4 regions of the Alteromonas lipotrueae genome follow, and region 4 is predicted to be linked to each of the others. Evidence: predicted binding sites of a transcription regulator. Region 4 holds the regulator's gene; each other region holds the start of a gene.
What was found. Region 4 encodes FliA, which starts transcription of late flagellar genes. Its sites were predicted from a motif close to CTAAAGNTNNNNNNNNNNNNGCCGATA; they were not measured.
Positions count from the first base shown of each region.

Region 1: pomA (flagellar motor protein PomA) is a predicted target of FliA. The motif match lies at 4,311-4,337, and genes of this name have one in related genera.
Region 2: KYS23_RS02910 (flagellar protein MotY) is a predicted target of FliA. The motif match lies at 2,426-2,452, and genes of this name have one in related genera.
Region 3: KYS23_RS00520 (HAMP domain-containing methyl-accepting chemotaxis protein) is a predicted target of FliA. The motif match lies at 6,941-6,967, and genes of this name have one in related genera.

Region 1 is NZ_JAESDJ010000010.1:16,427-24,369, forward strand. Features, by position in the region: gene KYS23_RS14045 (NAD(P)/FAD-dependent oxidoreductase) at 1-498, shown strand, start outside; gene KYS23_RS14050 (DUF1365 domain-containing protein) at 495-1,226, shown strand; gene KYS23_RS14055 (SAM-dependent methyltransferase) at 1,234-2,487, shown strand; gene KYS23_RS14060 (flagellar motor protein MotB) at 2,568-3,497, opposite strand; gene pomA (flagellar motor protein PomA) at 3,497-4,261, opposite strand; gene xseB (exodeoxyribonuclease VII small subunit) at 4,544-4,786, shown strand; gene KYS23_RS14075 (farnesyl diphosphate synthase) at 4,815-5,705, shown strand; gene dxs (1-deoxy-D-xylulose-5-phosphate synthase) at 5,738-7,615, shown strand; gene KYS23_RS14085 (phosphatidylglycerophosphatase A family protein) at 7,728-7,943, opposite strand, start outside.
Region 2 is NZ_JAESDJ010000001.1:676,198-684,140, reverse strand. Features, by position in the region: gene gloA (lactoylglutathione lyase) at 1-312, shown strand, start outside; gene glpQ (glycerophosphodiester phosphodiesterase) at 363-1,397, shown strand; gene KYS23_RS02910 (flagellar protein MotY) at 1,504-2,310, opposite strand; gene rnt (ribonuclease T) at 2,630-3,286, shown strand; gene KYS23_RS02900 (peroxiredoxin) at 3,463-4,068, opposite strand; gene KYS23_RS02895 ((2Fe-2S)-binding protein) at 4,331-4,525, shown strand; gene KYS23_RS02890 (TonB-dependent receptor) at 4,605-7,586, opposite strand; gene KYS23_RS02885 (FecR family protein) at 7,858-7,943, opposite strand, start outside.
Region 3 is NZ_JAESDJ010000001.1:128,001-135,943, forward strand. Features, by position in the region: gene acnB (bifunctional aconitate hydratase 2/2-methylisocitrate dehydratase) at 101-2,713, shown strand; gene KYS23_RS00510 (DUF192 domain-containing protein) at 2,784-3,233, shown strand; gene lysC (lysine-sensitive aspartokinase 3) at 3,306-4,670, shown strand; gene KYS23_RS00520 (HAMP domain-containing methyl-accepting chemotaxis protein) at 4,770-6,794, opposite strand; gene KYS23_RS00525 (symmetrical bis(5'-nucleosyl)-tetraphosphatase) at 7,021-7,836, opposite strand; gene apaG (Co2+/Mg2+ efflux protein ApaG) at 7,849-7,943, opposite strand, start outside.
Region 4 is NZ_JAESDJ010000001.1:546,047-553,989, forward strand. Features, by position in the region: gene flhA (flagellar biosynthesis protein FlhA) at 1-789, shown strand, start outside; gene flhF (flagellar biosynthesis GTPase FlhF) at 819-2,210, shown strand; gene KYS23_RS02320 (MinD/ParA family protein) at 2,207-3,073, shown strand; gene KYS23_RS02325 (RNA polymerase sigma factor FliA) at 3,070-3,801, shown strand; gene cheY (chemotaxis response regulator CheY) at 3,838-4,221, shown strand; gene KYS23_RS02335 (protein phosphatase CheZ) at 4,256-5,020, shown strand; gene KYS23_RS02340 (chemotaxis protein CheA) at 5,033-7,252, shown strand; gene KYS23_RS02345 (protein-glutamate methylesterase/protein-glutamine glutaminase) at 7,283-7,943, shown strand, end outside.

The DNA.
Region 1 (7,943 bases), on a different contig from region 4:
GATGACGTTATTTTCGCCTGTCATAGCGATCAAGCACTAGCCATGCTAGATACTCCCAGCGAAGTTCAGCAAGCGGTGTTGGGCGCTATTCGCTTCGCTGAAAATGACGTCGTTATGCACAAAGATACAAACCAACTTCCTAAGCGAAAGCTTGCATGGGCAAGTTGGAATTACCGCTTAAAAGACGATGCTGGCGAGGAAGAAAGACCGGCTTCGGTGACTTACGATATGAATATTCTTCAGCGATTAGACGCAGCTAATACCTACTGCGTCACCCTTAATAACACGGATAAAATTGATACAAGCGCGGTATTGGGTAGTTACCAATATTCGCATCCTCAATTTAGTGACGTTATGGTGAATGCACAACAGCGCCGAAGCCAGATATGTGGTGTGGATAATCTGCATTTTTGTGGCGCCTACTGGTATAACGGTTTTCATGAAGATGGTGTGCATAGCGCATTAGATGTATGTGAGCGATTTGGAGCTCACCTATGATGGATAGCGCTATTTATGAAGGAAAGGTGTATCACGAGCGCTTTTCACCTACCCAACATAAGTTCGACTATCATATTTATTTGTTCTGGATAAAGTTAAGTGAAGTCGATGCATTGCCAGCAGCCTTGAAACACTTCTCTGTTAATTCTAAAGCAAGAGTACGCTTTAAACGAGAAGACTATTTAGGTGATAGCAACAGGCCATTAGACCAAAGCGTACTAGAAAAAATGAACAGTTTAAGTGAGGATACCTTAAGCGGCGATGTGTACATGCTTGGGCAACTTCGAATGTGGGGAATGTATTTCAGCCCTGTTAATTTTTATTATTTAAAGGGTAAAGACAATGCCTTTACCCATGTATTAGCAGAAGTCAGCAATACCCCTTGGAATGAGCGGCATTATTATCTGGTCGATTTAGCCGTGCAAGCAGACACACCAAAAGCATTTCATGTATCACCGTTTAATCCCATGGACATGACTTACAAATGGCGAATAACGCAACCTAGCCAACGCCTATCATTAACGATGGACTGTGTTCGAGGCGAAAAAGAGTTCAATGCTGGAATTAATTTAACACGGCTTTCATTAGATAATGCGAATCTAAGTCGGGTTATGAAACGTATACCTAGTATGACCATTAGAACAATAATTGGCATATATTGGCAGGCGTTAAAGTTACTTATAAAGCGTACACCACTTTATAACCACCCTAAGAAAAGTCAGGAATAATAACAACATGTCTTCCGGTGAATCTGTATTTAGTACCCCGTCAGAAGCGTCTCTTTTAGACAAGGTATGTAGGCGCGCATTTTTAAAGTGTTTAGAGAAACTTCCACATGGTTCACTTACCATTATGGAAAATGGCAGCACGATCTCTTCACTGGGTAACCCCAATGACGATTTGCACGCTACGATTAATTTCAAAGACGTGAAAGCGTATCGCCAATTATTATTGGGCGGCAGTGTAGGTGCAGGTGAAGCCTACATGGATGGTCTGTGGGAAAGCGATAATGTGACGGCAGTGGTGCAAATATTTGCGCGCAATTTATCTACCCTTGACGCATGGGAAAACAAGTTCAAATGGATTTCCATGCCTATTTTAAAAATTCAGCACTTTGCCCGCCGCAATACACAAGACCAAGCCAAGAAAAATATTGAAGCCCATTACGATTTAGGTAATAAACTCTATACTCGCTTTTTAGATAATACGATGATGTATTCATCGGCGATTTATCCTGATGTGAATGCCAGTTTAGAAGAGGCGCAAAATCACAAACTTAAAACAATTTGTGACAAGCTTCAGTTAACCCAAAGTGACCACCTTTTAGAAATTGGCACTGGCTGGGGCGGTTTGGCGGTATATGCTGCCAAGCATTATGGTTGTAACGTGACCACCACAACTATCTCTGAAGAACAATATGCGTGGGCAGAGCAATGGATTGACCGCGAACTGGTATCTGACAAAGTCACCTTGCTGAAAAAAGACTATCGCCTATTAGAAGGTAAATACGACAAGCTGGTTTCAATAGAAATGATTGAAGCCGTTGGGAAAGATTACTTAGGTAACTTTTTTGAAAAGTGTTCATCGTTATTGAAAGACGATGGGCTGATGTTGCTTCAATCCATTACTATTGACGATAGACGTTACGAGAGTTACGCCAATAGTGTGGACTTCATTCAAAAATACATATTCCCCGGTGGATTCTTACCCTCGCAATATCAATTAAACTCTCATTTAAAGCGCTATAGCGACATGATGATTAGAGATCTGCATGATATCGGGTTAGATTACGCCCAAACCCTAAATCATTGGTACGAGGCCTTTATTAGCGCCAAAGAAGCGTTACTAAACGACGGTTACGATGAACGTTTCATGCGAATGTGGATTTACTATTTAAAATACTGTGAAGGCGGTTTTTTAGAAAGAACCATTAGCACTGTGCAATTGGTAATATCTAAGCCGCATCACAGGGAGGCATTGCAACGCTAGTTGCATACGAAAGACAACTTCAAACCAAAAGGGCGAATCATCTGATTCGCCCTTTTTGATTTTGTGTTCGGTTTAGTAACCTATTCATCAACCACGGATATAGGTTGGGAGGTCATGGGTTTACCTTGATTAATATTAATCTCTACCCGTCTGTTTCTTGCTCTATCGGCAGGCGTTGTCGCCTCTTCCACCATGGGGTCGGTATCAGCCTTGCCGACTACAGACATTCTGCTTTCATCGAACCCCGGCGCTGTTCGCATGGCCTCGGCTACGGCTACGGCACGCTGAGACGATAAATCCCAATTAGAACGATAGAGTTCATTAGCAATGTGTTGTCCGTCACTGTGCCCTGAGATTTCTATTTCCCCTGGAACATCTGCTAACAACACCCCAATTTTGCGTAAGATAGGCTGGAATTGAGGTTGTAAAAATGCAGAACCTGCAGAAAACGAACCGTTCTCTCTAATGCGAATAGTCAGCTGCTGACCCAAAGACTCTAACTCTACTGCGCCATCGAGAATTTGCTTTTGTAGCTGCTGCGCCACTTTTTTCATTAACTCAGCAGTTTGAGTTTGATCTGAACTTTGCGACTCCGAGGACGACTGATCAGTGGCCGTTTGCTGTGACTGCCCCCCGCGTTGCTCACCCCGTTGCTTCTGCCTACCGCCTGATGAGTCTTCATCACCCGCTTGAAACTCCAGCATCTGCTGGGTCATTTCAATTGTTTGTTGCTGAATAGTGTCGATGGGCGACGGATCTGGACGACCAGGCCTAAACTCCATAGCAATAACACTGGTGCCTTTAGGAATGTCCTTAACTTCAATTTTGTTTTGTACACCGAAGGCAAACTTCATAGAGCCCGCGATTTGCTTAAACTTCAGTACATCCATTTCTGAAAACGAAAGTAAGAGCACAAAGAAGCACATCAGTAGCGACATAAGATCCGCGAAGGTCCCCATCCATGCAGGAAGCCCCTCGGGAGGACATTTTGGGCACTCTTCTTCAGCCATTATTCATCCTCAGCGCCCGTACCGCGTTTACTTGCCGCCAAATAGTTTTTCAGTATACCTTCAATTACGCGCGGGTTTTGCCCATCGGCAATCCCGACAATGCCATCGAGCACTAGCATTTGGTTAAGCTTTTCTTCTTGTGCGCGGTTACCGAGCTTTACCGCCATGGGTAGGCAAATAATGTTGGCAAGAAATGCACCATACAAGGTGGTTAATAGTGCTACCGCCATCGCCGGCCCAATCGATTTAGGATCATCCATGTTAGAAAGCATGGCCACCAGGCCAATCAGAGTTCCAATCATTCCCATCGCTGGTGCGATATCACCCATGCCTTTAAATATGGTGGCACCAAACTCGTGTCGCTCGGTGGTCATAGAGATATCTTTCGCTAAGGTTTCTCTGACCACTTCTATGTCGTGACCATCAACCAGCATGTCTACGCCTTTTTGCATAAACGGGTTTTCTATTTCAGCTTCTTCCAATGCAAGGAAACCGCCTTTACGCGCTGCATCTGCCATCTCAACAATTTTTTCGATAAGATCTTCAGGCGTATCAATTTTGAACATGAATGCTTTGCCTGCAATTTTACCTGCACCAAAGAACTGCCCTAAAGTGTATTGGGATAAAATAACGAAAAGGGTGCCACCAAATACGATCAAGATAGACGGTACGTTGATGAACATGGCAATACTGCCACCCATAACCATGGCCATTACTACAAAGCCGATGGCGCCCAACATACCTATGACGGTTGCTAAATCCACTCACTCTTCCTCATTTTTTGCAGACGCTGCATAACTATTACTCGTATTCTATCGGCATTGTATAGAATTTCTATAACAAGATTATCGCAAATTGCCTTAATTATTGTAGACATAATGACGTTAGTCGAACTTTAGGCAGCAGTTTTGATGGCAGCGCCTAGATCACAATGCTTTATCATAGATAGTAGCAATAGGGCATATGTTGACAAACCATTTGACCCATTGGCTACCCTCAGTTAATGTGCGCGTAATCCCAAGAAACGCCTAAAATTGAGTGCTATTGTGACGAAAAAGACAGATTCTCCCTCGTTTGAGGAAACCCTTACCGAATTAGATGCCATAGTCAATGAGATGGAAAACGGTGAGTTGCCATTAAACGTTGCACTTGAAAAATTCGAGCGAGGCATTGCCCTTTCTCGCGAAGGCCAGAAATCGTTAGAGCAAGCAGAACAAAAAGTTAAAATTTTGCTTAATGAGCAAGGTGAAAGCGCATTACACCCTCTTCCTGAAGACGAGCAACCTTAAGCCTCGTGTCGCAACAAACAGGTACAATATGAATTTCACTGCATTGCATCAGCAAGTTAAGCAGCAGACCGATACGTCGTTAAATACGCTTATTGATGACCTTCCCGACGACGCACCGCGGCTTAAAGAAGCAATGCGTCATGCGTTGTTGGTGGGCGGTAAACGCATGCGACCTTTACTGGTTCAAGTTATCGGCAACACCCTGGATGTGCCTAAAGGCGATCAAATGGCTATCAGTATGGCAATTGAGTGTGTGCATGCTTACTCGCTTGTACACGATGACTTGCCAGCCATGGACGACGACGATCTGCGTCGCGGCCAACCAACTTGTCATATTGCATTCGATGAAGCCACCGCAATATTAGCCGGTGATGCTTTGCAAGCCCTCGCTTTTAGTACATTGGCAGACGCGCCGCTGAGTGAATTCGCAACCAATAAACGTGGCGAGTTACTTTCTGTATTAGCGCGCGCCGCAGGCTATCGCGGCATGTGTGGCGGGCAAGCTATCGATTTAGCCAGCACGGGCGAAGAAATAAGCCTTGAGCAGCTCAAGCGTCTACACAATTTGAAAACCGGCGCGCTACTTCGTGCATGTATTGAAATGGTATCTATTGTTTCTCAAGACCTTGATAGTGGCAGTAAAGCAGACTTATTAGCCTACGCTGACGATATTGGCCTTGCATTTCAAGTCCAAGATGACATTCTGGACGTAGAAGGTAATAGTGAGCAATTAGGAAAGCCAGCAGGCTCTGACATTGCTTTGGGTAAAAATACCTTTCCTGCCAAGCTTGGCATCGAAGGCGCAAAACGAGAACTTGATAAGCTGCATCAGAATGCCCTTCAAGCCTTGGCTCGTTTACCCTACAATACAGACAGTTTAATTGCGTTTAGCGAACTATTGGTAAAACGAGACCATTAGTTCTGCAACCATGTTGAAAAAGATAATAAATAATGAGTTTAGACCTCCAACATTACCCCACGCTTGCTATTGCGCAAACGCCGGATAAGTTAAGACAGTTACCGCAAGATAAATTGCGTGAGTTGTCAGATGAATTACGAGAATATTTACTAAATAGTGTAAGCCAAACCAGTGGGCACTTTGCATCGGGCTTAGGCACGGTAGAGCTTACCGTTGCTTTGCATTATATTTATAATACCCCTGTAGACAGATTAATCTGGGACGTGGGCCATCAGGCCTACCCCCATAAAATTCTGACTGGCCGAGCCACTCAAATGTCGACTATTCGACAAAAAGACGGGTTACATCCCTTCCCTTGGCCTCCTGAAAGCGACTACGACACTTTTGCGGTGGGTCACTCTTCGACTTCAATTAGTGCTGCGCTCGGGATGGCTGTTGCCGCCGAGCAAGAGGGCAAAAATCGTAAAGTGGTTGCCGTTATTGGCGATGGCGCGATTACCGCAGGCATGGCATTTGAAGCGATGAATCACGCAGGCGATATCAATAAAGATATGGTTGTGGTGTTAAACGACAACGAAATGTCTATCTCTGAAAACGTAGGAGCCCTTAATAGCCACCTTGCACGCTTACTTACAGGTAATGTATTTAACTCTATTCGTGACGGTTCTAAGAAGTTATTAAGCAACGTACCTCCCATTAAAGAGTTTGCTAGTCGCGCAGAAGAACACCTTAAAGGCATGGTAGTGCCCGGCACTATCTTTGAAGAGCTTGGCTTTAATTACATTGGCCCTATTGATGGCCATGATGTCGATGCCGTTGTAGATACTTTGCGTAATATGCGCAAATTCAAAGGCCCACAACTGCTTCACGTGGTCACTAAGAAAGGTAAAGGCTACGCCCTTGCTGAAAAAGACCCGATTAAATTCCACGCAGTGCCTAAATTCAACCCTGCCGATAACGCGTTACCAAAAGCGAAACCTTCAGCGCCTACTTTTTCTGCTATTTTTGGCAATTGGTTGTGCGATATGGCAGCGCAAGACCCCAAATTGATGGCGATTACACCCGCCATGCGTGAAGGCTCTGGTATGGTCGCGTTTTCGCAGCAATACCCCAGACAATACTTTGATGTAGCCATTGCAGAACAACATGCGGTTACCTTCGCTGCGGGTTTAGCTCGCGATGGTTGTAACCCGGTGGTTGCCATCTACTCAACCTTTTTACAGCGTGCGTACGATCAGCTTATTCACGATGTCGCACTGCAAGACTTGCCTGTTTTATTTGCCGTGGACCGTGCTGGAATTGTAGGTGCTGATGGCCCTACTCACCAAGGTGCGTTTGATATTGCCTTTTTACGCTGCATACCGAATATGATTGTCATGGCTCCGTCTGATGAAAATGAATGTAGACAAATGCTATACACGGGTCACAAAGCGCAAAAACCTGCTGCGGTACGCTACCCTCGTGGTTCTGGAATGGGTATCACCCCTGACACCGCAATGACCGAGTTACCAATTGGTAAATCGAAGGTTAGCCGTGCCATTAGCGGTAAACCATCGAAAAAAGCAGCAATATTGAATTTTGGCACACTCTTACCTAATGCATTAGCCGCTGCCGAAGCGGTGGATGCTACGGTTATTGATATGCGGTTTGTAAAGCCCCTGGACGGCCAGGCTATTGAAAAAGCGGCTAGTGAACACGATATGCTTATTACCTTAGAAGATGGGTGCATAGCTGGTGGTGCGGGCTCTGGTGTACTTGAGTACTTGCAACAACAAGGTATTATGAAACCGGTTCGTACATTAGGGCTTCCTGATAGCTTTATTTTACAAGGTACGCAGCAAGAAATGTACAAAGAACATGGACTGGATGCCGAAGGTATTAGCGCTACTCTTAAAAGCTTACAAAGCTAGCTAATTGCTTTCTTTCTAACTAGCCTTTATATATAAAAAGCCCGCATTAGCGGGCTTTTTAGTATTTATGATTCTTTGACGTATGAACAAGCTAGCTTACATCAGCCCGATACTAAAACAAGGTGGTAAATGCCGGCCATACTAGCATCATGATATGTAAGCAAGCACACGCCATTGCGCCTGCCACTATATCATCAAGCATAATGCCTGTACCGCCGTGTAAGCGCTTATCGATAGGCCCTATTGGCCAAGGCTTTAAAATATCGAATATACGAAACAGAACAAACCCTGCTAACAGAGACGGCGCCGTGATGGGTACAAATAAAAA
Region 2 (7,943 bases), 130 kb from region 4:
ATGAAGCTGCTGAGAAAGTCTGAAAACCAAGCTTATGAATACACGCTCGCTTTCGTGGGTTATGGCGAAGAAACTAACACTACGGTGCTTGAACTCACTTATAACTGGGGCGACGACACTTACGATAAAGGCACGGCTTACGGTCACATTGCTATTGAAGTAGACGACATTTATCAGTTCTGTGAAAACCTTGAGCAAAATGGCTGTGATGTCTATCGAAAGGCTGGTCCAGTAAAGGGCGGTTCTACTGTCATTGCTTTTGTTCGCGATCCAGATGGCTACGCCATTGAACTTATTCAAACAAAACCATAAGTCACTATTACAAAATACAGCGGCCCTATTAATAAGGATATTGCCATACTATGCTAAAAATTCCTCACGCGTCACTGACTTGCTCGTTAGTTTTCTCGCTTTTTATCTCTATTTTTGCAAGCCCAGTGCTATTGGCGAAAGACTTTGATGTTATAGCCCATAGGGGTGCCTCAGGTTATCTGCCTGAGCATACATTAGAAGCCGCCACACTTGCTTTTGCCATGAACCCTGACTTTATTGAGCAAGATGCGGTTATTACCAAAGATGGGATTGCCGTGGTGTTGCATGACATACATTTAGAAACAGTAACCAACGTTGAGCAGGTATTTCCTGAGCGAGCGCGTAAAGATGGTCGCTTTTACGCTTTAGACTTCACGCTAGCTGAGCTTCGCACCCTGCAAGTACATGAACGAGCCAACAACAAAGGCGAGCAAGTTTTCACAACACGTTATACGGGGAATACGGCGAACTTTACCGTAGCAACCTTGGATGAACATTACGAGCTTATCACTCAACTCAATCGAGAGTTCGAAACCGATGTTGGGGTTTATACGGAAGTAAAGTCACCAGCGTGGCATACCGAACAAGGCGTAGATGCAAGCCAAATTGTAATTGCCTCCTTAACTCGCTTTAATCTTGCCAGTAAAAACGCCAACAGTTACTTGCAGTGTTTTGACTTCAATGAAATAAAGCGCATTAGAAACGAGCTAAACTATGCGGGCAAAGTGGTCATGCTAATCGGTGAGAACAGCTGGGCGGAATCAACCACAGACTACGGTTGGATAAAAAGTGAAGCCGGCATGAAAGCAGTAGCTAAATATGCCGATGGTTTAGGCCCTTGGTTAGGGCAACTACTAGATCCGCAAGCGATGAAAGCGGGTAAACTGGTGCCGGCACCTTGGCTTGAACATGCCCATTCAGAAGGTTTCGTTATTCATCCATACACTTTTCGTGAAGATGCTCTGCCGCCAGGCATGACAGCAGAACAGCTTCTCTCTACCCTGAAACACGTGGTGAACGTAGACGGCGTATTTACCGACCATGTGCCACCAGTCAAAGCGTGGCTTGAGGCACAAGGCGAGTAGCAATAATAAATTAAGCTATTATACAACACACAAAAAAAGCGGCTAATAGCCGCTTTTTATATTCGAATCACAAAATAAATTTTCAATTCAGTCACTGAGTCAATCACTAGGATTTAGATAACCGTACCACTACCCTTCTATTTTGTGCTCTTGATTCGCGGGTATTGTTATTCGCGATATGACGCTTCTCGCCGTGCCCCGTAAGTTGAATTCTGTCATCGGGCACACCAATAGTAGTTAAGTAGCTTTTTACTTCATTGGCTCGGCGTATAGATAGTTGTTCGTTGTTCCATCGCCCGCCATAACTGTCGGTATAGCCATCAAGCAAAACTAACTCTAAGTCACTATCCTCTTTTAGGTATTCCCCAATCATTGTTAGGCGCTTTTGCGAATACTTAGTCAGTTCGGTACTGTTTTTCTGATACGACAACACCGTATAGGCAATATCGTCGAAATTATAAGGCAATAAATTAGACACACACTCAACGAAGTCTCGATACACCAACGAGAAATTACTGGCGTTTAATGCAACGCTCACTTTATCGTATTCGTTGTACCAGTCTTGATAATAAATGGTGGGCCAGAAGCCTTTCTCAAGTTCACTTAACATAGTCCATGCGGCGTCTTGTGGAAGGTCACCATTATATTGCGTTCGCAATGTCATATCGGCGATAGTTTTAGGCGCAACACCCGGCATCCACTTTGGCGGTACAGAATAGACAGCAGCCACATCGAAGCGATTAGGCAATAAGTGCATATCTAGCTCGAATTCCATATTAAGCCGTTTTGAAGCCACGCTAGTAAACATGGCATCGCCGTACCCAGGTAAAGGATGATTCAACGTACATTGCAAACGCGATGCATCAACCACTTCCCAGTTCGACGTTTCTACCGTAGCCGAATACTGACGCATAGCACCGCTTGCGACCGTAGTAAAAAACAACGGAATAAGTAAACCGAATTTACGCTTCACAACTATACCCACTCAACTGATAAACCATACCTAACGAAAAGGCGCTTACAGAATATATCGTCCTTAGTGTAGAAAAGTTTAGCCTTCTCTTCCATCAATTATACATTCAATTGCAGCTTCCAGAGCTCATCAATTAGTCCATCAACGAAATTCAGGCTGGATACCGTGAGTTATCCTTGCCATAATCGCTCCACTTTCCGTAGCATTTTTATATTGATACAGCCGTGTTACGTAACCAAAAAACCTGCTAAGAGAAACTATGTCTGAGTTGCACCATTCCCTTCCTCATCGCTTTAGAGGCTACTTTCCTGTTGTTATTGACGTCGAAACCGCTGGTTTTAATTCTGGAACCGACGCCTTACTAGAAATCGCTGCCGTCACGGTAAAAATGGAAGAAGATGGGCTAATTTATCCTGACCAAACTTTTCATTACCATGTCGACCCTTTTGAAGGGGCCAACTTAGAGCCCGCAGCGCTAGAGTTTAACGGTATTGACCCTCACTGTGCTCTGCGCGGAGCCATTGAAGAAAGTGAAGCGATGAAGTCACTGTGCAAAGGCATTCGTAAAGCGCAAAAAGATGCGGATTGCCAGCGCTCGGTGATTGTGGCGCATAACGCCACCTTCGATCAAAGTTTCGTGAACGCAGCCATAGCCCGCTGCAACATTAAGCGCACGCCTTTCCACCCATTTGTATCATTTGATACCACCAGCCTTGCAGGTTTAACATTAGGCCAAACCGTATTGGTTAAAGCCTGCCGAGCGGCAGGTATCGAGTTTGATCAAAAAGAAGCCCACAGCGCATTATATGATGCGCAAAAAACCACAGAGCTATTTTGCTTTATGGTAAATCGCTATAAAGCACTGGGCGGCTGGCCCTTGGCAGATCAACCCGCCAATCCTGATCAGCCTTGCTGATAAGCAATATCTAAAATGGAGGCTTAGCGGCAAACCCATTTCATCAAAATCGATTTGATAGAAATAAAAAACAGCGCCGAATGGCGCTGTTTTAGTATTAGGTAGACGCATTTGCGAAACGCTTAGCATGTTTATTTACATACTTAATATAGTTGCGTTCGGCACAGCGTTAATTATTATAACTTGTCAGCTTCTGCTGCAAGGTACTTAGCCACGCCTTCCGGTGATGCATCCATACCAGCTTTACCTTGTGTCCAACCCGCAGGGCAAACTTCGCCATGATCTTGATGGAATGCTAGCGCATCAACCATACGAAGCATTTCGTCTACGTTGCGGCCTAGCGGAAGGTCGTTAATCACTTGGTGACGTACAAGGCCTTCTTCATCAATCAGGAAAGAGCCACGAAATGCCACGCCATCTTCAGGGTGCTCTACATCATACGCCTGGCAGATTTCATGTTTTACGTCGGCCACCAAGGTGTATTGTACTGGGCCAATACCCCCTTCGTTTACTGGCGTATTTCGCCATGCATTGTGAGAAAACTGTGAATCGATAGAAACACCAATCACTTCTACGCCACGCTTTTTGAATTCTTCAAAACGCTTATCAAAAGCAATCAGTTCAGAAGGGCAAACAAAGGTAAAATCTAGCGGATAGAAAAATAGTACCGTTTTTTTACCTTTAATGGTTTCAGATAGTGAAAATGAGTCAACTATTTCACCTGAACCTAATACTGCAGCCGCGGTAAAATCCGGCGCTGGACGACCAACTAATACACTCATGAGTATCTCCAATTTATTTAAAAATTTAATAATAAGTAAAACGTCTTATTACTAGGCGTTTTCTATCTGTCTTTATTGGTACTTAATTTTAGATAACAAGCTATAACGCATTGTACTTTCGCTAATTTCTCATGAATATTTCACTCATCGTACCAAAGCACACCTTTTTTAATGATTTATTGAGTGTGAATACGACTAAATCTCACTTGCATTAGAATGAAATAGCAATTATTATCATTTACAGACTTATTTGGAGTGTTTTATGTTTGTATGTATGTGTTACGGCGTTACCGATAAAAGTATACGCGCCGCAGTACAAGGTAATGGCGTAGGCAACATGCGTGAATTGCGTGAACATATGGAACTTGGTTCCCAGTGTGGGAAGTGCATCCAAATGGCACAACATATTATCGATCAAACTATTATCGATGACTCTATGTTTAAAAACGTAGGCTAACCCCCCCTTTGCCCAAAACGTTTTCCTAACGTCTACCAAAAATTTATCTGACGTTCTATTTCAATCCACTAATAAGTCGTTAATCTACGCGGTATTCCAGCCCTAAATAATAGAACGCACCATTAATTCCACCTGGTGATGTTGGCGGGTATAAAGATCCGACTTCCCCACTGAATGGATTACTATCAGGCTTTGAATCAAACAGATTTTGCGCGCCTAACGTAACTCGCCACGACGGTGAAAAATACCATGCTACTTGCACATCTGCCGTTAGCGTATCGCTTCCAAAAATATCCATTCCCGCAGAAGCATCTAGATGGTCTTCGTAATATTTTCCGTAATAATTCGCCCGCCACGTAAAATTGAAATCTCCAATGTACTGTTCCAGCGTTAAACTGCCTCTGTGAGCAGGCAAGTTATCTTCTAGCATTCTGATGCGCTGTGGTGTCAGGTTTGGCATCAAGGTTAATTCACCTTCAACCATGGTGGGGTACAAGGTCACTCGCTCTACTTGCGTGTCTGTCCAATTGTAAGCTAACAATAAAGTCTGCTTCCAATCTTGCACCATGAAGTCATAGTGAAGCACTAAATCAACGCCCTGAGTTTGCGTATCGAAATCGTTGGTAAAGAATTTAGCGGCATTGTATTTCGCCGCATCATCTCGCCCCTTTGCGCTGAGTATTTGTATGTCTTCATCGGTAAGAGGGATGGCCGATGTAGTACTGATCCTGTCCATCAGTCGAATATTGAAGTAATCCAAAGTGGCAAAAAATCTGTCACTTATGTGCATCACCACACCTAGACTAAAGTTGACCGACTCTTCTGGTGTGAGCGGTGTTGCACCTAGTTGTAGTGATACCAAATCGGTGGGTGGCAGTGTGGCTTGGTCTTCTAATCCATTGGCACTATATGCCGTAGTAACATTAATAACATTACTTTGACCAACTGTGGGGGCTTTAAAGCCGGTATTGATAGAACCTCGAAGGGCAAATAAGTCGTTCACCTTGTATCGCGTACTCAGCTTGCCATCAAAGGTAGAACCAAAATCAGTAAAGTGTTCAACTCGGGTGGCCACACCAAATTGCCATGCTTCAGTTAAGAAAAACTCCAAATCTATGTACACCGCCCAATTACTTCTACTCCAGTGCCCTGCCGATTGAGGCTGATAGCCTGGAAATCCGTTCGAGCCAATACTGAACCCTTGAGATGCGCCCGTTGTAGGGTCAAAAGCAAGCGAACCTGCGGCATAAGAGGCATCATCACCGGCTTTTTGAAAGTAAGTTTCTCTGCGCCATTCTGCGCCCATGGCAATACTGATAGGCTCTTCAAACACGGATTGAATTAGCTTAGCGAAATCAAGGTTGAACGTACGCTCTACTTGGCTGACAGAACCAGGAGTATAAGACAGCGGAGAGTCAGGCCCTAAAGAAGGGTTTACAGTGCCTGATAGACGGTAAGCGATATCTGAATACCCTACACTGGCACTTAAATCCATTGCCCAGCCATTGTCTAGTTCCGTTTTTATGCCAGCAAATACTGACGCGTCAGTAATTGTGCCACCGAATTGTGGTGTAAACCCCCCAGGGAACCACTCGTTAAACGCAAAGCAATTAGCACCAAGTGCTGTTGAATTGTCTGCAATGCGCAAATAATCGGGGTTTTCCAATACATTGGTGTCATCAAGGAAAATAGTGGGACAGCTAATCCCCTGCCCTATACCGTCTAAATCCCCAACCAGTAGGCGGCTTTCACCCGTTTCTTCGTTAGTTTCAGAAAAAACACCTTCTCGAGTTTGTGGGTTGCGAAAGTAAAAACCGCCACTTATTTCACGATGCGCATACGTTGCTAATGCGTAACCTTCGAAGTTTGGCGCAATATCCCAGCCCGCATTCACCGACATTTTCATGTCCTCGTTAACGTCTAGCGCGCCCCATATTTGCGCAGGGCTACTGATGAACATGTTGCCTGCGTCAATGAGGCCTTGTGCATCATCACGCTGGACAGAGCGCGATGTACCTTGTTGCTGTCGATATTCTACCGTGGCATTTAAGAAGCCGTTCTCACCTAAACGAAACCCTTTATTAGCCTGTATCTGAAATAACTCACCATCACCTTCTGAATAGGTTCCCGTTTTAAGTGCAACGCTGCCACCTGAATCGCTGTCATTGAGTACGAAGTTAATCACGCCAGCAATCGCATCTGAACCGTATTGCGCGGCAGCACCATCTCGTAATACTTCAATTTGCTTTAGTGCATAAGCAGGGATAACCGAAATATCAGGCCCCTGTGCGCCATCAGACAAGCCTCCGCCAAGAAAGGTAATCACCGCCGAGCGATGCCTGCGCTTACCGTTCACAAGCAATAATGTGTGATCTGACGCCATACCTCGTAAATTAGCAGGTCGCACTAAACTGGTAGCATCATTAATGGGCTGATCGTTTACGTTTAAAGAAGGCACCATGGTGCTAAGCATTGAAAGCGCATCGCTGTTGCCTTGAGAATGCAAGGATTCTGACCCAATAATGTCTAGCGGCACTGGGGATTCGACCACACTACGTGGAGAGCTTCTGGTACCTACCACAGCAATACGCTCAAGCGCATTACTCGTGTCTTCTTCTTGAACCTTAGCCTCCCCCTCACCGTCTATGTTTTGAGCAACCAATTCACTGCGAGAGCGAATACTGACCTGCCCTGCACTGTCGGTCACCACAGCAAGTTCGGTGCCATCAAGCAATTTTGAGAGGGCTTCGTTGAGGGTAAAATTACCTTCTAAAGAGTTGGTTTTAACCGTTTGTGCTAAGTCGAAAGGAAATAACAGTGTGGTATTGGCTTGCTTTGCTAATTCTGTCAGCGCATCGTCGGCATCTTGGGCTGGAATTGAAAACTGGAAGGCAGTTTGATTAGATAGCTTTATTGAGCCTTGCGCTTTTTCTTGCGAGTTATGTTGCCCAGTTTGTGGTTCCACCTTTGATACTGGCAGTGGGGCGTTATCTTGCGCGCTATCTTTAGCCACCTGTTGGGCATATACGCCCTCTACATGACTTGAACACACTGCTAACATAAGGCAAATGCCAGCCTTGCGCGCACTATTATAGCTACGCACTACTACACGAGAAAAATTGACTGAACGCAAAAGGTGCAAGATGAGAAATCGTACTTATTATTTATTTTATTATATTGTCACAATACGTAAGCTTATGCCAAGTAATGCACGTGCATTGCTTTTATTACACACGCATTACTAGCGTATGATTCGTCTGTTATTCAATTATCATTAACCTTGAATCACTAACTCCGAGTTATCTGCGGATTATCCTAGTATTAACTTTAAACTAGCCTTGAGAAACAGATAGCTGAATACTGGTATCAGATACTTTCTCGTATTCAATGTTAAAGCTATTTTTAAGCGCAGCTAGCA
Region 3 (7,943 bases), 420 kb from region 4:
TTAATCGTTATACTTATGAAGTATTTTTAATCAGACCTTGCGTCAAGACCGTACAAGACCGTTATTCCCATTGCGCAAGCTAAACCAAGAGGAAGACATCGTGTTACAAGACTATCGCAAACACGTAGAAGAACGTGCTGTTGAAGGGATCCCTCCTAAGCCGCTAAATGCTGAACAGGTAGCAGGCTTGGTTGAGTTAATTAAAAATCCACCAGAAGGCGAAGCAGACAACCTATTAGAATTGTTGTCTGAACGCGTCCCTCCGGGCGTAGATGAGGCCGCTTACGTTAAAGCTGGCTTCTTAAGTGCTATCGTTAAAGGCGAGGACAGCTGCTCGTTAATTTCAAAAGAAAAGGCCATTGAGCTTCTAGGCAACATGCATGGTGGCTACAACATCGTGACATTAGTTGAGCTTCTCGACGATGAGGGCCTAGCGCCACTAGCGGCTAAAGAACTTAAGCACACGTTGCTTATGTTTGACGCCTACCATGATGTTGAAGAAAAACACAAAGCCGGAAATGAATTTGCCACTGACATTATTAAGTCGTGGGCAGAAGGTGAGTGGTTTACCTCGCGTAAATTAATGGACGATAAAATCACTTACTCTGTATTTAAAGTAACCGGTGAAACCAATACCGACGACTTGTCTCCCGCCCCAGATGCGTGGTCGCGCCCAGACATTCCTCTTCACGCCTTAGCCGCTTATAAGATGACCCGTGATGGCTTAGAGCCAGAAGAGCATGGTGTTAAAGGCCCAATGAAGCAAATCGAAGATGTAAAAAACCAAGGTTATCCCGTTGCCTTTGTAGGAGATGTGGTAGGAACCGGCTCTTCACGTAAATCGGCCACCAACTCAGTGCTGTGGTTCTTTGGTGAAGATTTACCTGGCGTGCCAAATAAGCGCGGCGGCGGTGTATGTATTGGCAGCAAAGTAGCACCCATTTTCTTCAATACTATGGAAGATGCCGGGGCCTTGGTATTTGAAGCCGATGTAGAAAAAATGAATATGGGCGATGTTATCGACATCTACCCGTTTGAAGGCAAAATTACCAATCACGAAACTGGCGAAGTTTTAGCTGAATACGACTATAAATCTAAAGTCATTTTAGATGAAGTACGCGCTGGTGGTCGAATCAACCTTATTATTGGCCGCGCGCTCACTGAAAAAGCACGAGAAACATTAGGTTTAGGCGCAACAGATTTGTTCCGCACGCCAGAACAACCTGCCGATACCGGTAAGGGCTACACTCTTGCCCAGAAGATGGTAGGTAAAGCATGTGGCGTAGAAGGCATTCGCCCCGGCACCTATTGCGAACCTAAGATGACCACTGTTGGTTCGCAAGATACTACAGGCCCTATGACGCGAGATGAGCTAAAAGACTTAGCCTGTCTTGGTTTCACTGCCGACTTAACCATGCAGTCGTTTTGTCATACCGCGGCATACCCTAAGCCTGTTGATATTGAAACTCAGCATACCTTGCCAGACTTCATGATGAACCGAGGCGGAGTATCCCTTCGCCCCGGCGACGGCATTATTCACAGCTGGTTAAACCGCATGTTGTTGCCAGACACAGTAGGTACCGGTGGCGATTCACACACCCGTTTCCCATTGGGCATTTCATTCCCTGCAGGGTCTGGCTTAGTGGCTTTTGCTGCAGCAACCGGTGTGATGCCCCTTGATATGCCTGAATCCATTTTGGTTCGTTTTAAAGGCGAAATGCAGCCGGGCATTACCCTGCGTGATTTAGTACACGCCATTCCGTTATACGGTATTAAGCAAGGCTTACTTACCGTAGAGAAGAAAGGAAAAATTAATGCGTTCTCTGGTCGCGTACTTGAAATTGAAGGGCTGGAACACCTAACGGTAGAGCAAGCATTTGAATTATCTGATGCATCGGCAGAGCGTTCTGCGGCGGGCTGCAGTATTAACCTTTCAGAAGAGTCTATTGCTGAATACCTGAACTCAAACATCACTATGCTTCGTTGGATGATTAACGAAGGTTACGGTGACCCACGTACGCTTGAACGCCGTGCTCAGAAGATGGAAGAGTGGTTGGCCAACCCTGAACTTATGCGCGCCGATGCAGATGCTGAGTACAAAGAAATTATCGAGATAGACCTTAGCGATATTAAGGAGCCTATCGTTTGTTGCCCTAACGATCCTGATGATGCGAAAACCTTATCAGAAGTAGCTGGTGAGAACGTAGATGAGGTCTTTATTGGTTCATGTATGACAAACATTGGTCACTTTAGAGCGGCCGGTAAGTTACTTGAGCAGTTCAATAAAACCCTACCTACCCGTTTGTGGATGTCGCCACCCACGAAAATGGACAAGGCTCAGTTGATGGAAGAAGGCTACTACAACATTTATGGGCGAGTGGGCGTGCGTACAGAAATGCCCGGGTGTTCATTGTGTATGGGTAACCAAGCCCGTGTAGATGCGGGCACCACAGTACTGTCTACATCTACTCGTAACTTTCCTAACCGTTTAGGTGACGGGGCGAATGTGTACCTTACGTCGGCTGAATTAGCGGCGGTAGGTGCTATCGTTGGCCGTATTCCCACGGCAGAAGAATACATGGAATATGCGAGCAAAATTAACTCCATGTCGTCTGAAGTATTCCGTTACTTAAACTTCGATAAAATGCCAAGTTTCAAGAAGGCAGAGGAAGAGGCAAAGGCCAATATCATTCCAACGTTGAATGTTGCCTGATTTAGTGTATAAACTACAAAGCCGGGCGCCGTAAGTGTCCGGCTTTTTTTATGGGTAAAAGGAATGTCTAATGGCTAAAACTACTGTCATCGCAATCGCGCTTTTTGTGCTTCTAGGGTATGGCGCTTTAAATGCCAGCGCGCAAATGGAACCTAGCGTAAAGTTTGATCAAGTTACTTTAACGATTGATGGAAAACTTTACCAAATGGAATACGCGCATTCTTTTGAACAACGTGCTCAAGGGTTAATGTTCAGAGAATCACTGTGTGATGACTGTGGAATGTTTTTTAAGTTTGCATCGCCGCGATACGCCAGTATGTGGATGAAGAATACAAATGTTGCTTTAGATGTCGCCTATATCGACAGAAATGGCGTAATTACAGATATAAAACCTCTAGAGCCTCACGACCTAACGTCAGTGCAGGCAACTAAAGAGGTACTCTACGCGCTAGAAATGAACCAAGGGTGGTTCGCTTCACATGACATTCGTGTGGGTGACCAGATAGAAATTAATCGTTAAACCGGTGCGAATAATTAATTCGCCGGTCGGTATCGAGCAGTATGCTCGGTAAAAGAAATTCGGAGTAAAATCGTGGCAAATGCTTTAACCATCGCCAAGTTCGGCGGAACCAGTGTTGCGAACTATGAAGTGATGCAAAACTGTGCGCGAATTGTTGCCTCAAACAGTGCGACCCGTATCGTGGTAGTCAGCGCATCAGCAGGGGTGACAAACCACCTGGTGAATTTAGCGCACAGCCCACTTACCCAAGAGCAAATAGAATCTACTTGCCAATCTATTGTTGATATTGAACTTGCCATTCTCAACAAGCTTGCAGATAAGAGCTCGGTTGAAAGCAAGCTAAATGATTTGCTAGATGAAATGAAATCGCTAGCTTCTCACGAAGAGATTTTACATAGAAACGATTTAAAAGATCAGTTGCTTTCTATGGGTGAGCGCATGTCGTCATTGATGTTCAGTGCAGTCTTAGCCGAACAAAAAGTAGCTGAACAAAATGTGACTACCATGAACTTCGATGTACGCAAAGTTTTGCGCACCGACAGTGAATTTGGTGAAGCAGTACCACAGATAAACACTATTGAAGCCCTGGCAAAGCAATTACTGGCCCCTGAAATTGAAAATGCCATTGTGGTTACACAAGGGTTTGTGGGCGCCGATGATGAAGGTCGCACTACTACATTGGGGCGTGGCGGTTCTGACTTTACGGCTGCGCTTATTGCTGAAGCCTTAGATGCCGATGCCTGTGAAATATGGACCGATGTGATAGGGGTTTATACCACCGACCCACGTATTACTGCTGCGGCTCGCCCATTGCCAGAGCTTAGTTTTGAGGAAGCGGCTGAGATGGCGACCTTTGGTGCTAAGGTACTGCATCCTGCCACCATGGAACCAGCCCTTCGTAAAAACATTAAAGTGTTTGTAGGTTCAAGTAAAGAGCCAGAAAAAGGCGGTACTTGGATTGTTCGAGATTGCGTGGAAGAGCCACCTTATCGTGCCATTACTCGCCGTAAAGACCAAGTTATGGTAACAGTGAAAACACCTAAGATGATGTACGCACAGGGCTTCCTACAGCAGGTTTTTGCCATTATTGCTAAGCACAAGCTAAGTGTGGACTTGGTGACTACATCAGAAATCTCGGTGTCGTTTACCTTAGACAATCCTGCCAATTCAGTGGCACAGCGCTTAAATAAAGAAACCATTGCAGAACTTGAAACTATCTGTGATGTGAAAGTAGAGAACGGTTACGACTTAGTCACGGTGGTGGGTAACCACATGCAAACCGCAATTGGGGTGTCTAGCAAGATTTTTGCTGCGGTATCTGACTTTAACTTACGCATGATTTGTTTCGGTGCTAACCCGCACAACCTTTCATTCCTAGTGAATGAAACAGACAGCGATAAAATAGTGAAGGATTTACATAAAGCGCTCTTTGAGTAGCGTGTTATGTGTTTTTCATATACAAAAAAGGGAAGGTGTTAACCTTCCCTTTTTCATTTAACGTAGAGTATTCAATGACACTAAATACCCAATGTGGTGTTATACCTTAAACTGACGGATAGATTGCTGTAGTTCTTCAGCAAGCCTTGCCACTTCGTGGCTAGAGTCAGAGGTTTGCTGAGCACCCGACGTAGTTTCTTCAGCAATATTAACGATAGTTTCAAGCTTCTCGCTAATTTCTTGAGACACGGTATTTTGCTCACGTGCTGATTGTTCAATTTGAGAACTTACGTCGTGGGCTTTATGTACAGCTTCAGAAATAATATCAAGCGCCTGAGTCGCTTTTTCCGTTTGCTCGACACACGCTACGGTCTGCTCTTTACCTTGATTCATTACCGATACCGCGCGTTCAGCACCCGCTTGAAGCACCTCAATCATAGCGTTAATTTCTTGCGTAGACTGTTGCGTACGGCTCGCTAGCGTACGTACTTCATCAGCAACTACCGCAAAGCCTCTACCTTGCTCACCCGCACGTGCAGCTTCAATGGCCGCATTCAAGGCTAGAAGGTTAGTTTGGTCGGCCACGCCGCGGATAACATCAAGAATGCCACCGATGCTGGCGCTGTCTTGATGAAGTTTGTTAATAACATCTGCTGCGTCTTGTACGTCTTTTGCAAGAATTTCGATAATACGTTTATTCTCAAGCGAGATTTGACGTACATTTTCAGCTTCTGCGTCAGCATGGCGAATTTGACTCAGTGTATCTTCAGCGTTTTGCACTACCAATTGCGAGGTAGAATGCATTTCTGTAGTGGCCGTTGCCACTTGACCAATTTGTGACTTTTGATCTTGAATTGAATGCGTGGTTTGCGCGGTAACGGCTGAGGTTTGTTCTGATGCCGCGGCAAGTTGCTCTGCACGGGTATTAATTCCTGAAATCAGCTCTTTGAGGTTGCCAATTAGGTTATTACAGTTTTTAGCTAATAAGCCAAACTCATCTTGAGCAGAATCGTCTAGGCGATGTGTTAAGTCTCCAGATGATGCCACGGTAAGTAATTCGTTCACGCGGTAAAGCGGGCGAGTAATCGCGCGTACTGTTATGTAACCAATAATGATAGCTATCGCGATAGAGAGAATAACCACTGCACTAATAATAATATTACCTGTAGTGATAGCGCTGTTAACTTGGTTTTCGATGTCTTTTGCTTTGGCATCTGCAAGGGCGAGAAGCTGCTCAAGTTCCACAATACCGTTCGCAATATTTTTATCTGACGCATTCAGCGCACTTTCAGAATCATTTCTGCGCTCTAGTCTTTCTACATGCAGCGCCATAACGCCGTCACTGGCTTTAATAGCGTTTAGGGCATCGTTTACCAATTCATTAATATCGCTAAGGGTACCAGATTGATCTCGCTGTCCAGCTGCTTGGCCCATATCACTAAGCAAAGTAGCAACCTTGTCTACCACCAAGTCAACTTCGTTACCTAGGGTTTGTGAGCGTACGATAGTTTCGGTCTTTACGTATTCATATGAAACGGTAAGTAGAGAGAGTAGTGAGGTTTCTAGTTGACTACCAATGTCGGCTGCGCGTCTAAGGTTAGGATCGCTTTGCACTGTATCTAGGTCAGAGAAGTCTAGTAAGTAAGTAGATGCATCGTCAGCGTTATCTTCAGCGTCACCTAGTCGATCGTCAATGGTGTTGCGAATGTCCATAAATTTTTGGTGATTCAGATAAACCGCTTCAACATTCTTTATGTAATTGTCATAGGAGGCACGAATGCTATTCAATTTACGTTGAAGTTCTGGTTCGTCGGCAACTGCACTGGCAAGCTTTTTATATTCAGCTTCGAACATATCTCGGCTTTTATTGAATGCTGTGCGCTTTTCTTGAAGACCCGATAAATCCTCTTCAATATAGGCTTCGAACGTCAATCTACCCATGTTTAGGAAGTTCGCTTTTAGGGCGTTACTACCCGCTACTGTAGGAAGCGCTATGTCATTTACCTCTTCGGTTGCTGAACCGATGGAATTGAGGTTGAACAACGAAACAACGCTAATGACAATCAGTAGACAAGTAATTGCTACAAAACCGCCGATTACGCGAGTGGCTACTGTAATCTTCATTGAAACTCCTAGACTATTTTTTATTTTTTTGCGTGACGATACTACCCCGCACTACGTCCAAAATACACCCCAATGCCCTAGAGGAAGGTATTAAAATGTATAACATGAACGGTAATGGGATTATAGACTAACGTATATAACCAAAGTATCGGCAGGTAAGCCATTAAGTTAACAAGTAAAGCACAAGAATATGCGATTTAGTAGTCTGCTGCATCAATTAAGCAAATTACGCATGTACTCTGATGAGTTTACCTGTATTGATATCCAGCATGGTCATTTCTTGACCCCAAACATACCCGGTATCTAGCGCGACAAAACGATTATCTTGCGTCTCGCTGTTTAGTGCAGCCCAATGACCGAAAAGAACCTGTTCTTGCGCCTGGAGGTGAGCATTGTCTATCTTGAACCAAGGCGTAACCGATTTCGAAGCTTGAGCAGGGTGGGTTTTGGTCTCAAACTCTAAACTAGTATCTGCGTTTAGAAAGCGCATTCTAGTGCATGCGTTCACAATAAAGCGGGTTCGTGGTACACCTTCAAGTTTATCAGACCACGTGACCGGTGTGTTGCCGTACATGTTTTTTAAAAAGTCAGTATAGTGCTTCGCTTGTAACTGTTTGCTAACTTCATCGCTTAAGCTGACGAGGGTGTCTGTACTCCAATGTGGGTAGAGACCGGCATGTACGATGGTATGGTTAACATTAATTTTTTTAGCTAAGGGAAATTGACGAAGCCAATCGAGTAGTGCTTTTAAGTCGGGAGCATTAAGTAAAGGCTCAAGGTTATCAGCTTTCTTAGGTTTGCGAATGTTGTTCGCTACCGCCAGCAAGTGAAGGTCGTGATTTCCTAGCACTGTCTCGAAACTGCTACCTAAGCTTTTTAGAAACCTTAAGGTGCTTAACGAGTCTTCGCCTCTGGCAACTAGGTCGCCAACGGCGAAGAGTTTATCTTTATCCGCAGAGAATTCGGCTTTCTCCAGCAGTTGCTGTAGCCCGCGATAACAGCCTTGAATATCACCCACGACGAAGGTGTTGCGATAAGTCATAAATCTCAAAAATCAGTGAAGAATGTTGGGAACCGCTAAACGGAATACTTCAATCGGAACTCGAAAACGTTCCCCGTTTTCACGCTCCATTTCGTAATAGCCTTGCA
Region 4 (7,943 bases):
CACGATGAAGAGCTTGCGATTAATCCGGGTCAAGTATTTGGCAAACTGGAAGGTCGTGCTACCAAAGACCCTGCCTTTGGCTTAGATGCGGTATGGATCAAACCGAATAAGCGTGAGCATGCGCAAACACTGGGTTATACCGTGGTTGATGCTGCTACTGTGGTTGCTACTCACTTAAGTCAATTGCTGACAAACAACGCCTACCAACTACTTGGACATGAAGAAGCTCAACAGCTACTAGATATGCTAGCCAAGCAGCATCCTAAATTAGTTGAAGGGTTAGTCCCTGATATTCTGCCGTTGAGCACTATCGTTAAAGTGCTGCAAACCTTGCTATTTGAAGGGGTGCCTATTCGTGACATGCGTACCATTGTACAAACCCTGAGCGAATACGGCCCACGTAGCCAAGACCCAGATGTACTGGTGTCTGCGGTACGAATTGCGCTTAAACGTCTAATCACCCAAGAAATTACCCAAGGGGCGAAAGAGATACCCGTCATAACCTTGGCGCCAGAGTTGGAACAGATGTTGCACCAGTCATTACAAGCAGGTGGCGAAGATGGCGCTGGTATAGAACCAGGACTGGCCGATAAGCTGCAAAAATCATTGCAGCAAGCTAGTCAGCAACAAGAATTAGAAGGTGAGCCTGCGGTACTTCTCACTTCCGGTATGTTGCGCCCCGTACTATCTCGCTTCTTAAAGTATTCGGTCGCGGGTTTACATGTACTTTCCTATCAGGAAGTACCCGACGATAAGCAGATAAAAATAGTCAGTTCGGTCGGTCAATAATCTGACACTGGGTGATTGGAGAGTTTTCAATGAAAATCAGACGTTTCTTTGGCAAAGATATGCGAGAAGCTTTAAGCCAAGTTAAAGCGGAATTGGGTAGCGATGCCGTTATCATGTCGAACCGAAAGCTTGCTGACGGTATCGAGCTGGTAGCCGCTTACGATAAAGAGCCAGAAGCCAAACTGTCGATTAAAAAGCCTGCACCTAGAGCACCAGGTCAAGCGAAAGCGGCTGTACCTAGTCTTAGTGAAATCATCGGTGATGATGGTCCAGATAGCTTAAAAGCACTGTTGGAAAAACAACATGGTGGCAGCATTCAAAGCTCATCTTCAGCACCTAGTGCCAACGCTCAGCATGCCAATCAAATTGCCTCGCACTTAGACTTTTCAGAAGCCTTTATCGACGATGTAGAAGCAAATCAAAACACCTCTGAATTCCCTAGCCATCAGGCATCTAGCCTGAATGAAAGTATTGATAAAAGCAGAGCTCCTCAGTCTGACGAATTGTCTCAGATTAAAGAAGAGTTGGCGTCACTACGAAATGTACTTCAATACCAAGTGGCCGATTTGATGGAAGCAAAAAGTCGTCGTCAGCAACCTGTACATCACTATTTGATTCAGCGTCTAACCGATATGGGACTGAGTCAATCACTGGCAGAGCAACTAATTAGTTACACGCCGTCGCATTACAACGAGCGTGACGCTTGGGTTTATCTTTTAAACCTATTGGCTAATCGCATTAATGTGACAGGTAACGATATACTTACGCAAAAGGGCGCAGTTGCGTTAGTGGGTCCTACCGGAACAGGTAAAACCACCACAGTCGCTAAATTAGCTGCTCGCTATGCACAGAAATATGGTGCTGACTCCGTTGCCATGATTACGATAGATACCTATCGTATTGCAGCGTTTGAGCAATTAGCCACATATGGAAAAATTATTGGCTGCACAGTGCGTAAAGCACAAAGTAGTGAAGAATTATCAGATTTATTGTTTCAATTACGCCATAAGAGACTAGTGTTAATTGATACGGCAGGCTTTAGTCAGCGAGATAGTCGATTAATTAAACAGATAAATCAATTTGATAACGGTCAAATGCAGCCAGTGAAAAAATACCTAGTAGCGCAAGCGAATACCCAATATGCTGCGTTACAACGTATTATAGATGCGTACGAAGGGGTGGAACTTAGCGGTTGTATCTTTACAAAGCTTGATGAGTGCTACTCTCTAGGCGAAGTGCTTAGCGCAGCGGTGGAGTACCAGTTACCTGTCAGTTATGTAACAGATGGACAGAAAGTTCCTGAAGACATTAAGATTGCAGAAGCAAAATCTTTAGTATCTGCTGCTGCAAAGCTTTATAAAAAGTACGGTTTGAATCATACTACTAGTAACAATGTGGTTAAAACAGCACGAGCAGTATGATTGATGATCAAGCGAGTAGCTTACGAAAAATGAAGCAATCACGATTAATCAAAGTTATCGCCGTCACCGGAGGTAAAGGTGGCGTTGGTAAAACAAATATTACGCTAAACACGGCTATTGCTATGGCAAAGCAGGGAAAGCGGGTAATGGTATTGGATGCAGACTTAGGTCTGGCCAATGTGGATGTAATGCTAGGATTGCGAGTAGAGAAAAACCTCTCCCACGTATTATCTGGTGAGTGTACCTTGGACGATGTTCTCGTTACGGGCCCTCACGGTATAAAAATAGCACCAGCCACATCAGGTTCTCAATCAATGGCAGAGCTATCACCAACGCAGCATGCAGGGCTTATTAGAGCTTTCAGCGAATTGCGTTCGCCCATTGATGTGCTTATCGTCGATACCGCAGCAGGTATCTCCGATATGGTGCTAAGTTTCTCCAAAGCCTCTCAAGATATTATGGTGGTAGTGTGCGATGAGCCTACTTCACTCACCGATGCCTATGCGTTAATTAAAATTCTTAACAGAGAGCACGGTGTCTTTCGCTTCAAAGTGGTCGCCAATATGGTCCGCGATGTTAGAGAAGGGCAGGAACTCTTCAGCAAACTATCGAAAGTAACAGGGCGATTTTTGGATGTTGCGCTAGAATTGGTGGCAACGGTTCCTTTTGACGAGAACATACGACGAGCGGTACGTAAGCAAACGTCAATTGTAGATGCTTATCCAAGTTCTCCTGCGGCAGTGGCGATTAGCCAGCTAGCAGCCAAAGCAGCATCTTGGCCTATTCCTGCGCAACCAGGAGGTCACTTAGAGTTTTTTATTGAACAACTAATAGCAGATAAAGCAGTAGGAAGTCAGCGTTGAATAGCAAAGCAGCCGCTTATCAACAGCAAACGGACAAGTCACAGTTAGTTGAGCGTCACGCTTCGCTGGTGAAGCGAATAGCACACCACTTAATGGCGAGACTGCCAGCCAGTGTACTTGTCGACGATTTAATCCAATCCGGTATGATTGGACTGCTAGAAGCTGCACGAAATTTTGACGGTTCCAAAGGCGCAAGCTTCGAAACCTTTGCGGGTATACGTATTCGTGGCGCGATGCTTGATGAAATCAGAAAAGGTGATTGGACACCTCGTTCCGTGCACAAAAACGGACGAGCCATTACCGAAGCAATCTCTCAAGTTGAAGGTGAAACTGGTCGTGACGCGCGAGATGTTGATATTGCAGCTAAAATGAATGTAAGCATGCAAGATTATCATCAAATGCTTAACGAAGTGAATGCCGGTAAATTGGTGGGGATCGAAGATTTAGGGGTTTCTGAAGATGTTATTTCTACAGAAAAAAACCGAGGTAGCGACGCGCCGTTAGAAGATTTGATGCAAGGGGCTTTCCAAAAAGCGCTAGCACATGCTATTACTACATTACCCGAACGGGAAGCGATTGTACTTTCTTTATACTATGATGAAGAACTGAACCTTAGAGAAATTGGCGAAGTTCTTGATGTTAGTGAATCGCGAGTGAGCCAAATTCATAGTCAGGCCATGTTAAAACTCAAATCACGAATGAAATCGTGGCAAGTTGACGAAGAATAGAAATTAATAACAATTAACCCCTCATTGGAGGCTATTTTGGATAAAAGTATGAAAATTCTCGTGGTTGACGATTTTTCTACCATGAGACGTATCATAAAGAACCTGCTAAAAGATTTGGGTTTTGCCAATATCCAGGAAGCGGACGACGGTAACACCGCGCTACCTATGCTACAACAAGGTGATTTTGACTTTGTTGTAACAGATTGGAATATGCCAGGTATGCAAGGTATCGATTTATTACGCGCTATACGTGCAGATGATAAGTTGAAACACCTACCGGTTCTTATGGTGACAGCAGAAGCGAAGAAAGAACAAATCGTTGCCGCAGCGCAAGCTGGTGTGAATGGTTATGTTGTTAAACCTTTCACTGCCGCTACGTTGAAAGAAAAATTAGATAAAATCTTCGAACGTTTAGGTTGATCCAGACGCTCACCAGAGAAATGAGGTTTACTGGATGTCGACAAATGAAAGTGTCTCTATAACGCTCGAAGAAGCCAAAAAATTGGTAGCGTATCTTGAAGAGGGCGATAACGCATCAGCGAACGCTGTCTTAGAAGCTGTTTCGATGAAAGAGTCCATTGAGCTCTTTGCTGAAGTTGGTAAATTAACGCGTCAACTTCATGACTCGTTAAATAACTTCCAAATCGATGAACGTATTAAAAATTTAACCGTTGATGACATTCCTGATGCGCAAACGCGACTCATGTACGTTATCGAAGAAACGGAAAAAGCTGCCAATACCACCATGGATGCAGTTGAAGAGAGTATGCCAATTGCTGAAGTGCTCTCTACCCGCATCGAGAAAATCATGCCGGAGTGGAAAAAACTGATGAATCGTCAACTTGAGTTGGGTGAATTCAAAGTTTTATGTGCAGATTTAGACGAATTGCTAGAAGACGGATCGAAACAATCGGCTAAGCTTACATCATTGCTTACCGAAGTGTTAATGGCACAAGGTTACCAAGATCTTACCGGTCAAGTTATTCGCAGAGTGATTGAACTCGTAAAAGAAGTGGAAGATAGCTTAGTTAATATGCTTACGATGTTCGGTGAACCCGAACAGGCGGAACTAGGCAAGCCATCTGAAGCGAAAGTCGAAAAAGTTAACAAGATCGATAGTGTCGAAGCCGAAGGTCCAATTATTGATGCAGACCAACGCGATGATGTTGTATCTGGCCAAGATGACGTAGATGATCTTTTGTCTAGCTTAGGTTTTTAGGGGAGCGGGCGCATGGCGTTTGATGTTGACGAGGATATATTACAGGACTTTCTAGTTGAAGCTGGGGAGATCCTTGAACAATTACAAGAACAGCTCGTTGATCTGGAAAATAATCCTGAAGATGCAGATTTACTTAATGCTATCTTTCGTGGTTACCATACCGTAAAAGGTGGCGCCGGCTTTTTGTCGCTTACCGAATTAGTTGAAATTTGCCACGGTGCAGAAAACGTTTTCGATGTAATGCGAAACGGACAACGTACTCTTACGCCTGAATTAATGGACACCATTCTTCAGGCCACCGATGTAGTCGTAGAGATGTTTGAGCGTGTTAAAGCGCAAGAACCCCTAGTGCCTGCAGACGCAAAACTTGTTGATTTGCTACATAAGTTAAGCACCCCAGAAACCCCAGACGAAAATATCTTTGGTGACAGCAGTGACGCGGTTGAAACTCCTGTTGCCGAGGAAGAGTTCGCGTTGGAAGAAGCGCCCGTATCTGAAGGGCCTGCTGATAGTGGCGATGGCGGCATTGACGAAATTTCTGAAGATGAATTTGAAGCCTTGCTTGATGAACTTCATGGTTCGAGTGCGCCGGGCAAACCTGCGCCTAAGGCAGAACCAAAAGCGGCTGCACCGGCAGCCGGTGGTTCAGGTGATGATATTACCGACGATGAATTTGAAGCACTGTTAGACGAACTCCACGGCAAAGGTAAATTCAAAGAAGAAGAACCAGCGCCTGCGGCTGCACCGAAAGCGGCAGCACCTAGTGGTGAAGAAATTACCGATGATGAGTTTGAAGCACTACTTGACCAATTACATGGCTCAGGGCAAGGGCCTACGGCTCAAGGGACTGAGCCTGAAGCAAATACACCGCCTGTAGATAAAAAAGCGACGGAAGCGATTCAGAAGGCTAAAGCAGAACAATCTGCCGCTAGTACGCCTGCTAAATCAACGCCTGCCGGGAAAGCACCCGCACCTAGTCCAGCAGCTAAGAAGACGGCAGAGCCGGCTAAACCCGCTACTAAAAAAGACGATAAAAAAGCAACGCCTGCTCCTCCTCAAGCAGAAACCACAGTACGTGTTGATACCAAACGCCTAGACCAAATTATGAATATGGTTGGCGAGTTAGTATTAGTACGAAATCGTTTGCTGAGTTTAGGAATAACCAATGCCGACGAAAGTATGTCGAAGGCAATTGCTAACCTAGATGTGGTAACGGGCGATTTGCAGGGTGCGGTTATGAAAACCCGTATGCAGCCAATTAAGAAAGTGTTTGGCCGCTTCCCTCGCGTTGTTCGAGACTTAGCACGTACTTTGAAAAAAGAAATCACCTTAGAATTAGAAGGTGAAGAGACAGATTTAGATAAAAATCTGGTAGAAGCACTTGCCGACCCACTGGTTCACTTAGTGAGAAATTCGGTAGATCACGGTATTGAAATGCCAGATGATCGTGTGGCTACAGGTAAAACTCGAATGGGAACCGTGAGACTATCGGCTTCTCAAGAGGGTGACCATATCCTACTTACCATCGAAGATGACGGTAAGGGAATGGATGCAGAAAAACTAAAAGAGATTGCTATAAGCCGAGGTGTTTTAGACGCCGATGCGGCTGCGCGTATGTCTGATGTTGAAGCGTTCAACCTTATTTTTGCACCAGGGTTCTCAACCAAAACTGAGATAAGTGATATCTCGGGTCGTGGTGTAGGCATGGATGTGGTTAAAACAAAAATTAACCAGCTTAACGGTACTATTAATATTGATTCCCAGCTTGGAAAAGGTACTCGACTCGATATTAAAGTTCCACTAACGCTTGCGATATTACCTACCCTAATGATTGTGGTTGGCAAACAAACATTTGCGTTACCGTTAGGAGCGGTCAACGAAATTATCAATATGGACATCAAGAAAACCAATACGGTTGATGGCCAATTAACCATGATAGTTCGTTCTAAAGCGATACCACTGTTCTTCCTCGGAGAATGGTTGATCCGCGGACCTAAAAATATAAGCAAAGAAAAAGGTCACGTCGTCGTGGTTCAAATAGGCACCCAGCAAGTTGGATTTGTTGTTGATGCGCTAATAGGCCAAGAAGAAGTGGTTATAAAACCATTAGATGCCTTATTACAGGGAACGCCTGGTATGGCGGGAGCAACTATTACATCTGACGGTGGAATTGCACTCATCTTAGATGTCCCTAGCTTACTGAAGCGTTATGCTCGAAAGCCTTTAAAGTAATACGGCGTAACAGATAGGAAATTAACATCCATGGTCTTTAAAGTCCTGGTCGTGGACGATTCTACTTTTTATCGTCGTCGAGTTCGTGAAATTCTCGACGATGATAGAGAACTTGAAGTTATTGGTGAAGCTCGTAACGGGCAAGATGCTCTAGACAAAATAGATACACTGCTACCTGATGTAGTTACAATGGATGTGGAAATGCCGATAATGGATGGTATTTCGGCGGTAAAAGCCATTATGGAAAAACGGCCGGTGCCTATTTTGATGTTTTCGTCTCTTACGCACCATGGTGCGCAAGCAACGCTAGATGCGTTAGAAGCCGGTGCATTAGATTTTCTGCCAAAGAAATTCGAAGATATCGCCCAAGACCGTAAAGATGCAGCACGACTGCTCTGTACAAAAGTGAGATTGATTGCACGGCGTGGTGTCGGCATAAAACGCCCTGTATTAAAGCGTATTGAAAGTAGAAAGTTCCCTGATAACGCGCCAAAACAAGCGTTTTTCAAAAGTTCTAGTCTACTTAGCGGAAGGAAAGATGCCACGAGGCAGCCCACAGTTTCCTCGATTAAGGCTTCTGGTAAAAGGTATAAGTGTTTAGCAATTGGTGCATCTACGGGTGGTCCAGTGGCATTGCAGAAGATATTGGTATCACTGCCATCAGACTTTCCTTATCCAATTGTACTGGTAC